DNA from 3 places in the Rossellomorea sp. NS-SX7 genome. Region 3 is predicted to be linked to each of the others. Evidence: riboswitches for the same ligand, from Rfam matches in the RefSeq annotation. Region 3 holds a riboswitch; each other region holds the start of a gene.

Region 1 (4,583 bases), 620 kb from region 3:
ATGATTCCTGTAATTAATTCATGCGGGGTTACATCAAACGCAGGGTTATATACAAGTGTATCCCGAGGGGGAATCCTATGACCATTTATTTCAGTCAGCTCTTCCGGGGCACGCTCTTCAATCGGGATGCTGCTGCCTGAAGGAAGGGTAATATCAAATGTAGAAGAAGGAGCTGCCACGTAAAATGGGATATCGTAATGGTTACACAAAATGGCGAGCATTGATGTCCCGATCTTGTTTGCTGTATCTCCATTTGCAGCTATCCTGTCTGCCCCTACAATCACAGCTTCTACATTTTTCTCCTTTATCGTATGTGCGGCCATACTGTCTGCTATTAGTGTTACGTTTACACCTGACTGCTGCAATTCCCAGGTTGTTAAACGTGAACCTTGAAAAACTGGTCGTGTTTCACAGGCATATACATGGAACGTTTTACCTTGTTCAGACCCTAAATGAAATGGTGCCAATGCTGTCCCGTATTTGCTGGTTGCGATTGATCCTGCATTGCAGATGGTCATGATGGTGCTTTTATCATTTAGTAATTGTAGGCCATACTCTCCGATTTTCCTGCATGTGACTTCATCTTCGGCATGAAGGTGAATGGCTGAGTGCAGAAGGATTGTTTTTGCTTCATTGACAGACTGTGCCCGTTCAATTGCATTCTGTAACGAATCCAGTGCCCATCCCAAATTTACTGCAGTGGGCCGGGAGGAAAATAAATAATCTTTATCCTCTTTGAATTTTCCCATGAATTCAGCCAGGCATCCTGTATCATATCGATTCATGGATAAAGCAAGCCCATAGGCGGCAGTAATACCGATCGCGGGCGCTCCTCTTACCTTCAATGTGACGATTGCGTCATAGAATTCCTTTAGCGAATAGAGTTGAAGATATTCAACTCTATGAGGCAGCTTTTGCTGGTTTAATAGTTCTAAATGATCATCTCGAAAAATGAATGATGTCGGAATGGTGGTTGTGTGCGTCATGATTGGCTCCTTATGTTGTATGATTTCGTATGAATTCTGTAAGTTCTTCAATTGTTGAGAACGTATGCCTTTTCAGAATCAATTCTCTTCCTAAAGAAAGACAGGTACTTTTAGCCAGTAATCTCTTATCTTTATCTGGAATGGAATCAAGATCTGCAACATGTGCAAGGCCCACGGTTCTCCTGATGAGTTCACACCCGCTGAATCCTGCACTGTCTTGAAAGGCTTTATTCAATACATAATCCAAGTATCCATTCACCTTGGTGTATGCATCTCCGCTTTCCTGCCAATGTCTCGAAAAAGTTTCTGAGAAAACGTTCCATGTAATGGTGATGTGCTGGAGGATTTCATCTTTTCCTTTACTGTCCTCCCTCGCAATTACCTGGAAGATCAGGTTTGCAATGAATTGACCGACATCGAAGCCGATCGGTCCATAAAAAGCAAATTCAGGATCAATCACCTTCGTATGATTTTCATCTGCAAAAATACTTCCAGTGTGAAGATCACCATGCAACAGGGCCTCACTCTCTGTAATAAAACTTTTCTTCAATTTCGCCACTTCAAGTTTCAGACTGAAATCATTCCACAGTTCCTTGAGAAGAGGGAGCAGTTCTTCCTCATAATCATTCGTTTCACTATTGAAGAAGGGATCGGTCAAAACAAGATCCTCTGTAATCTTACATAGTTCAGGGTTGGAAAAGGTTTTGACATATTCTTTTTTCTTAAAAGGATGCAGGGCATAGTCAGATGTATGATAAAGGGTGTTTGCCAGAAAGGTCCCGATATGCTCAGACAAAAGTGGGTAGGTGACTCCACTCATCAGTCCTGAACGTACAATCGTCAGGGAACTTAGATCTTCCATAACAGTGACAGCAAGTTTGTCATCACTGTAGTATACCTGGGGGACATGATCTTGGGCATGTGTTTGCTGCAGTTTCAACGCATTTGCTTCAATTCTGGCGCGGTCCACCGTCAATGGCCAGCTTTCGCCAACCACTTTTGCATAAGGCAAAGCCTGCTTCATGATGATTCCTTTTCTGCCTTTTTCACTTATTTGAAACACCAGGTTTAAGTTTCCATCCCCGATTTCACGGCAGGTCAATTCCGCTCCTTTTTCAAAGAAGTTCAGACTGATTGCTAAATCCAGTGCGGTTTGTTCATTTAACGATTGATAACCTGTGACAGGACTGATTGACATAATGGTTCCCCCTAAATCGATAAATTGATTTTGGAGGCTTTTCATATGGGTAATAAGAAAAGCCTCTTTCATTGATGGAAAGAGGCTTAAAGATCGGATCTTATTCGCCTCTTATCTCTCAGAAAGGTGTTCTTTCTGTTGGAATTAGCACCGTGCCTTATGGAATAATCCGGCGCATATTGCGCCCCGTTTCACAACGGTATTACGGTCGGTTGCTGGGCTTCACAGGGCCAAATCCCTCAGCCAGCTCTTGATAAGAGTGATATTTAGTTTAAATGGCTTCACGCTGTTTGATTTGAATAGTACCATTTTTTGAAACATAGAGTCAATGGATTTTTGGGAAAATTTAAAATTAATAGAATTCAGGACGCCGGTCTTGAAAAATCGGTATCTTCTTTCTTACTTCTTCCACTTCATTCAAATCGATATCAGAGACGATTAACTCTTCTTCGCGGGTTCCTTCCGCAATGATTTCCCCCCAGGGACTGATAATCAATGAATTTCCGCCAAATTCATTATTTGGATCACTGCCTGCACGATTACAAGCAATGACGAAACATTGATTTTCAATGGCTCTTGCCAATAAAAGGGTCTTCCAATGAGTAATCCTTTCTGCTGGCCATTGTGCAACCACGAACACAACTTTAGCCCCTCCGATGGCATGTTTTCTAAACCATTCCGGGAAGCGGATATCATAGCAGATCATACCGGCCATCTCAGTGTCCATCAGTGTGAATGAGCCATCTTCTTTACCGGGAAGCAGGTAATGATGTTCATCCATCAGTTTGAATAAATGGAGTTTATCATACTGTTTTATCATATTCCCTTTGTTATCAAAAACGAGAAGAGTATTGGAAATCCCTTCTTTTGTTTTCTTTGCAATTGATCCGCCGACAATATGTATGGAGTGGCGCGCGGCCAGTTCTGAAAGAAAGTCAGAAATATCTTGTGCTTCTTCATCGGCGATTTCCCCGATTCTCGTTAAATCATAACCTGTCGTCCACAATTCAGGAAATACGACGGTATCACAGCCTGCTTCCATCGCTTTCTTTACCCATTGCTGAACCCGTTTCTTATTTTCAGAAGGATTGCCAAATGTTATATCCATTTGTGCGAGCCCGATATTCGTTATCAAATTAACACCTCATTTATAAGTCTATGAAAAATATACTTTACAATCTTTACTTTACGTTATATCATTTGTGACTAGAATTTGAAAGTAAATAATTTTCAAAAAAGTGTAGAAGGTGAAGAGATGACAACCTTTAAAAAAGCAGAGCGCATAAACTCGCTGCCGCAGCAATTTTTTGCATCATTGACAGCAAACGTCCAGAAAGTACTGAAAGAAGGTCACGATGTAATAAATTTAGGGCAGGGGAATCCCGATCAGCCAACACCTCCACATATCGTAAATACGATGATGCAAGCAGTGAAATCACCAAGTAATCACAAATATTCCCCTTTCAGAGGATTGGAGTCCTTCAGGGAAGCCATATCTGTTTTTTATAAAAGGGAATATGGTGTGAATATTGATCCGGAAGAAGAAGTGGCTGTGCTGTTTGGAGGGAAAGCAGGACTGGTCGAACTGCCCCAGTGTCTGTTGAACCCCGGGGATACGGTATTGGTCCCGGATCCGGGATATCCTGATTACTTGTCGGGGGTATCTCTTGCAGAAGCGAGAATGGTAACGATGCCGTTGAAAGAAGAGAATCATTTCCTTCCGGAGTATGACACGATTCCAATGGAGGACATTGAAAAAGCGAAACTCATGTTTTTGAACTATCCCAATAATCCTACAGGAGCGGTTGCTTCCCGTTCATTTTTCGATGAAACAGTATCATTTGCAAAACAACATGACATTTGCGTCGTGCATGACTTTGCATATGGTGCAATCGGCTTCGAAGGGAAAAAGCCCGTCAGCTTTTTAGAAGCAGAAGGTGCAAAGGATACAGGGATTGAAATTTATACGCTTTCAAAAACCTATAATATGGCAGGTTGGAGAGTGGGCTTCGCAGTCGGGAACAAAAGTGTGATCGACGCCCTCAACATTCTTCAGGATCATCTGTATGTCAGCCTTTTCGGGGCTGTCCAGGAAGCCGCAGAGGCTGCTTTGCTCGGGCCTCAGAAATGCGTTGAAGAATTGGTTGATACCTATGAATCAAGAAGAAAAACATTGATAGACGGTTTACAGAAAATCGGATGGGACGTAAAAGCGCCTGCTGGCTCCTTTTTTGCTTGGCTTAAGGTTCCTGAAGGATTTTCTTCTGTGGAGTTTTCTGATTATCTCCTCGAAGAGGCTAAAGTGGCTGTAGCGCCAGGTGTAGGGTTTGGGGAGCATGGTGAAGGATATGTCCGAGTAGGATTATTGACCAGTGTAGAACGCCTTGAAGAAGCTGTGG
Region 2 (4,583 bases), 1.6 Mb from region 3:
GCCTTTCAAAAGAGTGCCTGGCGGGTAATTTCCACCTTGAAAATCTGGATCTGATTCGATCGCCTGTATGCCGATGTGATTAAAAGCCAAGCCGTAATCACTGAGAGCCGGAGTGACGGCAAGTGCAAATACTTTATCAATGAAGGAAGGATACATCATCCCCCACTCCAGTGCCTGCATCCCGCCCAAAGAACCGCCGATCACTCCATGAAGATGAGGAATCGACAGTTCCTTCAGCGCCAGATATTGAGCTTTGACCATATCTCTAACAGTAACTTGGGGAAAATTCCTCCCATACGGCTTCCCGGTTGATGGATTGATGGACCCAGGACCGGTACTGCCGTCATCACCGCCTAATACGTTAAAAGAAAGGATCGTGTATTCGTCCGTATCAAGGTGCGAACCCGGTCCGATGAGTCCGTCCCACCAGCCTTTGTTGTCCGGGGTCCCTTTTACAAAGTGATTCCCTGTAAGCGCGTGACAGATAAGGATGACCGGTCCGCACTCTTTACCGGTTTTTTCATAAGCAAGCTCCACATTCTCCAGGGTGGAGCCGCATTCCAATGTCAGGGATGGGATCGTAATGGAGTTTACGTCGTATATGGCCGTTTGGGTGTGGGGATTCTCCATTCCGTCTCCTCCTTTTTTGGTAAGTGTTTTTGAGGGCAGGCGGGTGATTGTTCGACCCGCTTGCCCTATTTTCTATTCAGATAAAACCTGAGGTGCCTTGTTACAGGCTGCACTACTGAGCGCGTATATAATATCGTTCCAGGTTTAAACCGGTGAAGCCGCCAAAGCCGCTACGATGGCGCTGTCGAGGTCTTCGATCAAGTCTTTACTGGACTCCAATCCGACTGATAACCGCACTAATTCTTCGGTTACCCCGGTGGTGCGCAATTCCTGCTCGTTCAGTTGCTGATGGGTCGTCGAAGCCGGGTGGATGATGAGTGATTTGGCATCACCGACGTTCGCCACATGCGACCAAAGCGTGATGTTATCGACGACTTTGCGTCCGGCGTCCCTTCCGCCTTTAATGCCGAAGACGACAATCGAGCCGGCACCTTTTTTCAGGTATTTCTGCGCCAGTGTGTGGGACGGATGCTTGGCGAGTCCCGGATAAGATACCCACGCTACGCCGCTGTGCTGATCGAGATGCTCGGCGATCTTCAATGCATTTTCCGTATGTCTTTCGATCCGCAGGTGTAGTGTCTCTAGTCCCTGCAAGAGCAGAAATGCGTTTTGCGGGCTTAAGCAGGCACCGAAGTCACGCAGCAACTGCACCCGGAGTTTAGTGATGAAGGCAGCTTCACCGACATCAACTGCATATCGGATCCCATTATAGCTTCGGTCTTCGTCGACAAAGCCGGGGAATTTTTTATTATTCCAATCGAACTTACCTCCGTCGACGACGATCCCGCCGATCGCAGTACCATGTCCGCCGATCCACTTGGTGGCTGAGTGAATGACGATGTCTGCGCCCCACTCAATCGGTTTGCATAAGTATGGGGTGGCAAATGTATTATCTATGATCAATGGGATTTCATTGTCATGAGCGACTTTTGCGACAGCTTCAATGTCTAAAACGTGAAGACTCGGATTTCCGATCGTTTCGGCAAAAACAGCCTTTGTCTTCGGTGTGATCGCATTCCGGAAGTTCTCCGGATCGGACGGATCGACGAAATGAACCTTGATGCCATACTTCGGAAGCGTCGTGGAGAATAGATTGTATGTGCCACCATACAGGTTCGTCGCTGCGACGATTTCATCCCCGGCCCCCGCGATATTTAGGATGGATAGGGAAATGGCAGCCATTCCGGAAGAAACGCCTAGTGCGCCGATTCCGCCTTCCAACAGGGCGATCCGCTTCTCAAGGACATCCACCGTCGGATTCATGATGCGGGAGTAGATATTCCCCTCCGCTTCAAGGCCGAATAATTTCGCTGCGTGCTCACTGTTCTCAAAAACGTAAGAAGTTGTCTGGTAAATCGGGACTGCACGTGAACCTGTGGACGGATCCGGTTCTTGACCGCCGTGTAGAAGTAACGTTTCAACATCGAATGATTTTGTCATAATGAATTCCTCCTGGGTTTTGGTTTATTGGATTTCCAATGGCTTTGTGGGAGTGAGATTTTGAGTGAACGAATATCCAGCTGGTGATGTCATCTCTGGGATTTTATCCTGCTGAACGGAACAGCATTGTTCACCTGGTGATTTTTAAATCTAGGAATGTTTAAAAGAAGAGGAAAAATCAAAAACCCCCTTCCTAAGAAGAGGGTCTAATTAAATAGGGGGCCTCCTCTTATCTTTCAGGCAGTCCGCCTGCAGGAATTAGCACCTTTTCATGTGGTCGCAGAATCTCTCGCGAACATGAAGGTTGCCGGGCTTCATCGGGCCTAGTCCCTCCGCCTCTCTGGATAAGAGCGATTTAGTTGTCTTTAAGTAGTGCGTTGAGATGAATTATAAAGGCTGCTTCACTCAACGTCAAGGGTGTTTTCTGATTTTTTTAATTATTTTGTTGATTCTGTTATCGCTTGGTTAAATTGGCTCACGATGTCTTCTGCGTCTTCGATACCTAACGATATGCGCACCACATGTGTGTTTATGCCGAGTTTTTCCTGTGCTTCTTTCGGCAGTGCGCGATGTGATGTTCCTAACGGGTAGGAGATGGTCGTTTCCACTCCGGCAAGGGTCGGCACAATCTTGATCCAGCCTAGTGATTTGAAAAATGCACTGATGTCACATGACGGATCGAGCTCGATTGTCACGATGGCTCCATGGCCTTTTTCCGAAAGATTGGTTGGATAGTACACGTTTTTCACATGCGGATTTGTTCTTAGGTTTTCAGACAGTACTTTCGAATTGTGAGCCTGTGTGCCCATTCGAAGAGCGAGCGTCTTGGCGCCTCTTGCCGTTAACCAGGCCTCGAAAGGGCTTAGGTTGGAGCCCATATTGACGACTTTTTCTCTGGCTTTACTTACTAATTCTTCTTTCCCTGTGACGACGCCCGCGGTGATATCACTGTGCCCGCCGATGTATTTTGTGGCGCTGTGGGCAACGAGATCGACACCTTCAAGATAAGGTGTGCGCAGGTATGGTGTTGCGAATGTGTTATCGATGATCGTTTTGAGATTATGTTTCTCGGCAAGCTCGACCAGCTGTGGAATATCCTCCACCCTCATGAACGGATTGGTGACCGTTTCACTGTACAAGAGCTTTGTCTGAGGCGTGATGCTTTGCTCGATTTCTTCACGTTTTGTGAAATCGACGAAAGTGGTCTCGATGCCGAAGCCTTTCAGCTCTTCCTTCAGCATATGGAAGGTGCCCCCGTACAGATCTTCCGCCGCCACGATATGATCCCCGGTTTGAACGACAGCAAGCACCGCAGCAAGGATGGCCGACAAACCTGAAGACGTCGCCACTCCTGCTGGAGCACCTTCGAGGGCCGCCACCATCTGACCGAGCTCATCCGTGTTAGGATTTCCCGTCCTTGTATAGAGGTAAGGCGATTTCCCTTCATAAAATCCTTCCAGCTCTTCAAGTGATGTGAAAGAAAAAGCTGAAGTCTGGTAGATCGGTGTCGTTTTGCTGCGGATTTCAGAGGTACCTTTCAACTGGCTATGTACGACTTTCGTTGTGAATTTCATGTATGTCATCCTTCCTCTTTTGATCGATTGTATTTAGAAGAGTGTATCATATTCAGAAGATTGTGAGGAAGGGAAATGTTTCGGGCGGGGGGCGGATTGTTTTAGGGGTGGTGGTGTTGGTTGGGGAACAGGGTATTTCTGCTTTTGGCGTAGAAGGGTTGGGGTTTTTTGATCGATGAAGAGGCTTTGTTTATTGAGGTTGGAAATTTTGTGTTGAGGTTTTAGCTGTGTAACGATTTTCGACAGGTTGCACGTATATTGGGATTTTGGAATGCATTTTTGGAAAGTGGTTTGTATTTTAAAAATCTGGAACGTATATCATGAAAAGTGGAACGATTCCTGCTGCCTGCCGAGTTTTTGAGGTGCTTACTCATTGGTTTTTGGTTGAATCCTATTCATTTGAAAAGAATTGGGCACTAAAACCAGATACATTCGCTGTCATGTACACCCTTACCAACAAAAAACACCCGCCGCCAACGCAGCAGGTGCTCCTACATACTAACCCTACACTCGATCCAAACAAGCGACCAACCGATCTTCGATATCCAGCGCAAGGCGCTTCAGTTCATCATTATCCACAAGTTCGATCAGCTTGCTCGGCTTCGCCATCCCGACCTTGGTTGTGCCGTTTTCAGTATAAACGGTGATTTTACAAGGCAGGAAGTAGCTGACCAGCATGCTTTGCTCCAGGACTTTCTTTGCTTCATGGGGATTGCACACTTCAAGGATCACGACTTCCTCGTTGAAATCGATGCCTTTTTCCTGAAGCTTTCCGGCAAGATCCAAATTCCAAAGAACGCCAAAGCTTTCATCCTTAAGGGCAGATTCAACCTTCTCCGCCGCTTCTTTCACACTCATTGAAACTTCTTTTGTGTAATGAAACATTGAATACTCCTCCTTCATCTTCTCTCAACTATAGTTTCTTCAAGAAAATCAATC
Region 3 (4,583 bases):
GGTCATCATCAGCATCATATATTTTTCACTTGTGAAGCTTTATTTTGCTGAAAATGGTAAAAGGCTTTTCATGGGTGCGATAACAGTATTGGCCTTCCTGACAGTCCTGTTATTCTTTATTGTATTGTAAAGAAAGTGTTGTTGGAGGTGACTGCTATGAAACAACCTGATCTTCGATTGAAAAAAACATTCTTGCAGAAAGTATTCACTTTTGCAGGGGTTATTGGATGGTTGAGTGTGGCAGTATACATATCATCGATTTTCGGTGAGCTGCCGGATCGTGTCCCGGTGCATTTCAATCTGCTGGGGAATGTGGATTCATGGGGCCATAAAGGGTTTATATGGATTGTACCTTTAATTGGTTTCATGGTTTGGGGGGTGCTTTCTCTCATGGAATCTGCACCGCACCATTTCAATTATCTTGTGGCGATTACGGAAGGAAATGCAGAACGGCAATATAGAAACGCAGTGTTAATGATTTCTGTTTTGAAAACGGAAATCATGGCATATTTGGTTTTCACCTCCTGGCAAATGGCCCAGTTTGGATCAGTAGGGGAGCCTGCCAAGCCGATATGGGATATCCCTCTCTTTCTCGCTGCCATATTTGGAACGCTCGGAGTATATATTTATAGGATGATAAAATTGAAATGAAACAGTCCTGCTTTATCAAGGACTGTTTTTTTGATGGGTGAATACACTCCTTGAAAAAAAGTGGTGATATTCCATATTTTCAATAACGTTCCACATTAGAATAGGCATGTGTAGAATGTGATAGGTGCTCCCTTCATGAATTGATCTCTCCCTGGTAAAGAAGTATGAACATTTGACTTGCCATTCTATATTCTTACAGTTACGCATATAGTGAATTAGTAAATCTTATAAGTATAGGAGCTCATTCATGGCGTACAAATCCAGAAAAGATAGCACTCTACCCCTACTAGTATTCGTGACGGTGAAATCGCTGGCAAGAATGATCGTTCTCGGGATTATCCTTCTTTATTTATCCGTCTGGCTCATTTCAGCGACGGCGATCAAATTGAAGGTGGACACGCTGTTTTACTCAACAGTATCAGATATGGTGCCGAAAGAAACCCTTTTGAAGCTGATTTCCGAAGAGATCACTCCGTTAAGGGTAATGAATGAAGAAGAGTTGCAATCAGATTTTGACTGGCTAGAAAGTGTGACGAATGTATCACTGTTTGATCCCAGAAGTTTATTTGGGAGAGAGATACCCGGAATCGAAAATTATCATACCCAGATTGCCGTAGCAGGGAAAGGGACGGATATCACAAACCTGCCTGTTGAATCTCCTGCACCGACTGAGGACCAATTGAAGAATCAGGAAATCGATCAGAACCAGATTGACCGTGCAAATGGCGACAATGGAGAGAACATTAAAGAAATTGATAAAAAGTCTGTCTTCATCTATCATTCTCACAGCTGGGAGGCCTTCAGCCCACTGATTAAAAACAATCAAACTGAAAATCCTGCCAGTACAAATGAAAAAGTAAACGTTATTGCAATCGGATCAAAGCTTCAACAAGAACTTGCCAAAAGAGGGATAGGGGCCGTACAGGATAAGACAGATACAACGCAGGCATTGAAAGAAAAGAACTGGACCTATTATGAATCATATAAATTATCAAGAGAGCAGGTACAAGAGGCAATTGCAGGGAATCAAGACCTAAATTACCTGATTGATATCCATCGTGACTCGCAGCCAAGGGAAATCACCACTAAAACAATAAACGGCAAGCAATATGCGCGCCTATTCTTTATCGTAGGAAAAGAAAACAAGAACTTTGAAAAAAATCTGGCAATCGCAAAAGAATTGAATAGTGCACTAGAGAAGAAGTACCCTGGTATCAGCCGCGGGGTATTTGTTAAGACGAAAGCTGAAGGTAACGGTGTCTATAACCAGGACCTGACCGAGCGGGCGATGCTCCTGGAATTTGGGGGAGTCGAAAATAATCTGGTCGAGCTATATAACTCGACTGAAGCATTTGCCGAGATTTTTGCGGAATTTTATAAAGAAGATGTTGTAGAGGTAAATGGATAAGCATCAAAAGCTGCTGTTATTAGGCAGCTTTTTTTATTAGTCGGTTGTTTAGCGTGCTTGAATGATTTTCAAGTCTGCATTAACAAATTACTGGAAGTAATGTTAACAACTTACGTAAATTTAAGTAAAATCTGATCATTTCCCTGATATGCATAATTTCTGCAAAAAAGGTGGGAAACTATAGACCATCCGGGTAATTATTCCAATGTATGATCATAAAACAAATGCCAATACTGCTTTAAAAAATATAAAACCTGGATAAAGAATGAAAAAAACTAGTACAAGGAGGAAGAAAGGAATGTCACACGAAAAGTATCAATCTTTAGTTAAAACATTACATGAGTGTATGGAGGCTTGTAATCATTGTTACGATGCATGCCTTGGGGAAGACGATATCAAAATGATGGCGGAATGTATCCGTTTAGACCGCGAATGCTCAGACATGTGCGGATTTTTAGAACAGGCTCTGGTAAGAGGGACGCCGTTTGCAACAGAACTTGCTTCGGTATGTGCAGCCATCTGTGAAGCTTGCGGAAACGAGTGCAAAAAGCATGACCACGATCACTGTCAAAAATGCGCAGATGCCTGCTTTACGTGCGCAGATGCCTGCAGAAACATCGCATAAGAGTATATCATGTGAAGGTCCATCCTGCATCGCTTTAACGCGTCGAGGGACGGGCCTTTACATTTCTCCAATGGATGGAGGAAGTGCTGCTGTGTGGATGGCAATGTGATTTTACTTCTTGATATTCATCTTCGAGTTCATGAAGGGTCAATTCAAACAATTGCTTGTCGTTCTTCTTAAAAATGTTGTAGGTGATCAGTTTGTTAATAAGTTCCTCCCGTCGTGCTTCTAAAGTCTGATCTAAGATTTGTCCCATTGTGTTGCACTCCTTTTTTTATTTATCCGGCAGGAGAGAAGGTATTGATCCCTATATGACAAAAAACCTTCTTCCAAAGATAAGAAGAAGGTTTTAACCGATTTATACTTCACCTTATCTTCTCAAGCTTTCCGCTTGATGGAATTAGCACAGTGTCCCACTACCGTAGAATCTGTTGCTGAGGTTTCATCGGGCCAGTCCCTATGCCTCTCTTGATAAGCTATATAATGATTCGTTTGTATTAAGTATACTTTAATACATAGTATTCTTAGTTGTCAAGTAGGGATTAGTTGATGGAAGCTGATTCCATAGGTGGATGAGATGTTGCAATCGAGGTATCTCAAAAGTGAAAAGCAAGGCTCCTTTTTATAATTCATATAAACCCAATCGCTTACACCGCAGTTTTTTAAGGTGCAGTTTGAATCAATAGCCTATAGCTAAATCTTCCTGAAGCACGTACACACAACTTTCAATAAAAGGACACAATAATTTCCCTATTTGTTTATGATTTCACAAGAAAAAATGATAGGCTAATGGTATAAACCTGCATTTGGAGTGAAGTACGATGAAAAAGGTTGTTGTAGTGGGCGGGGGCGTTACAGGACTGACCACAATGTACCATCTCGATAAATTAAAAAGAGAACAGAAAATTGATATCGAATTGACCCTGGTTGAGCGTGATCAGGAGCTGGGCGGAAAGATAAAATCCGTGAAGGAACAACCATTCATTATGGAAACGGGTGCTGATTCGATTGTTGCCCGTAATGAAGGTGTGCTCCCTTTTATAGAGGAATTGAAGCTTGAAGATGAGCTTGTTTATAACGAAACTGGAACATCTTATATCTACACAAACGGGGAGCTGCATAAAATTCCTGAGGATACCATTTTCGGCATCCCAATGAGTATTGAATCGTTAATGGAAAGTACGCTGGTTTCAGAAGAGGGAAAACGTGAAGCATTAAAGGATTTGGAAACTCCCAACAAGATGTTTACAAAAGACAGTTCGGTTGGTGAATTTCTGGAAGCGTTCTTCGGCCGTGAGCTAGTCAAGAACCAAATCGCTCCTGTATTATCTGGTGTTTACTCAGGCAATCTTCATGACCTGACGATGTCGACCACACTTCCATACCTTTTGGATTACAAGAACCGATATGGAAGTATTATCAAAGGTCTTGCTGAAAATAAAGAGAAATTCAAAAGTTCCTCCAAAGGAAAATTCATCTCTTTCCGAGGTGGATTATCTACACTGATCGAGCGAATGGAACAGGTCATAAAAGATGCTGACATTGTAAAAGGTGCTGAACTTACAGGATTAAAGAAGCAAAACGACCGCTACGAGCTGACTTTTGCAGATGATAAGAGTTTGTATGCCGATTATGTAGTATTTTCTACAACGCATGATATTACGCAAAAGATTATGAACGATCCTCTAATGGATCAACATTTCTGTCAATTAAAAAATTCTTCCCTGACGAGTATATACGTCGGGTTTGACGTCAAGGATGATATTCTTCCCGCTAACGGAACCGGCTTTATCACGTCTTACAACAGTGATGTTCTGTGCGACGCTTGTACGTGGACAAGTAGAAAATGGAAACACACGGCAGAGGATCATGAGTTATTGGTAAGATTATTTTATAAAA

Evidence for each region. Region 3 has a riboswitch for S-adenosylmethionine ahead of ACUXV2_RS09010 (Fur-regulated basic protein FbpA). Riboswitches for the same ligand answer to the same signal wherever they lie in the genome.
Region 1: another riboswitch for S-adenosylmethionine. It lies ahead of mtnK (S-methyl-5-thioribose kinase); the one in region 3 lies ahead of ACUXV2_RS09010 (Fur-regulated basic protein FbpA).
Region 2: another riboswitch for S-adenosylmethionine. It lies ahead of ACUXV2_RS17080 (O-acetylhomoserine aminocarboxypropyltransferase/cysteine synthase family protein); the one in region 3 lies ahead of ACUXV2_RS09010 (Fur-regulated basic protein FbpA).

The regions. Positions count from the first base shown of each region.
Region 1 covers NZ_CM128249.1:1,213,827-1,218,409, forward strand. Annotated here, with positions in the region: gene mtnA (S-methyl-5-thioribose-1-phosphate isomerase) at 1-986, opposite strand, end outside; gene mtnK (S-methyl-5-thioribose kinase) at 997-2,184, opposite strand; SAM riboswitch class I at 2,293-2,444, opposite strand; gene ACUXV2_RS05915 (carbon-nitrogen family hydrolase) at 2,537-3,319, opposite strand; gene ACUXV2_RS05920 (aminotransferase class I/II-fold pyridoxal phosphate-dependent enzyme) at 3,440-4,583, shown strand, end outside.
Region 2 covers NZ_CM128249.1:3,428,493-3,433,075, forward strand. Annotated here, with positions in the region: gene metX (homoserine O-acetyltransferase MetX) at 1-630, opposite strand, end outside; gene ACUXV2_RS17080 (O-acetylhomoserine aminocarboxypropyltransferase/cysteine synthase family protein) at 775-2,070, opposite strand; SAM riboswitch class I at 2,297-2,421, opposite strand; gene ACUXV2_RS17085 (trans-sulfuration enzyme family protein) at 2,508-3,644, opposite strand; gene ACUXV2_RS17090 (DUF302 domain-containing protein) at 4,149-4,529, opposite strand.
Region 3 covers NZ_CM128249.1:1,829,587-1,834,169, forward strand. Annotated here, with positions in the region: gene ACUXV2_RS08990 (hypothetical protein) at 1-130, shown strand, start outside; gene ACUXV2_RS08995 (DUF1648 domain-containing protein) at 157-651, shown strand; gene spoIIP (stage II sporulation protein P) at 899-2,059, shown strand; gene ACUXV2_RS09005 (four-helix bundle copper-binding protein) at 2,358-2,684, shown strand; gene ACUXV2_RS09010 (Fur-regulated basic protein FbpA) at 2,719-2,940, opposite strand; SAM riboswitch class I at 3,052-3,162, opposite strand; gene ACUXV2_RS09015 (protoporphyrinogen oxidase) at 3,506-4,583, shown strand, end outside.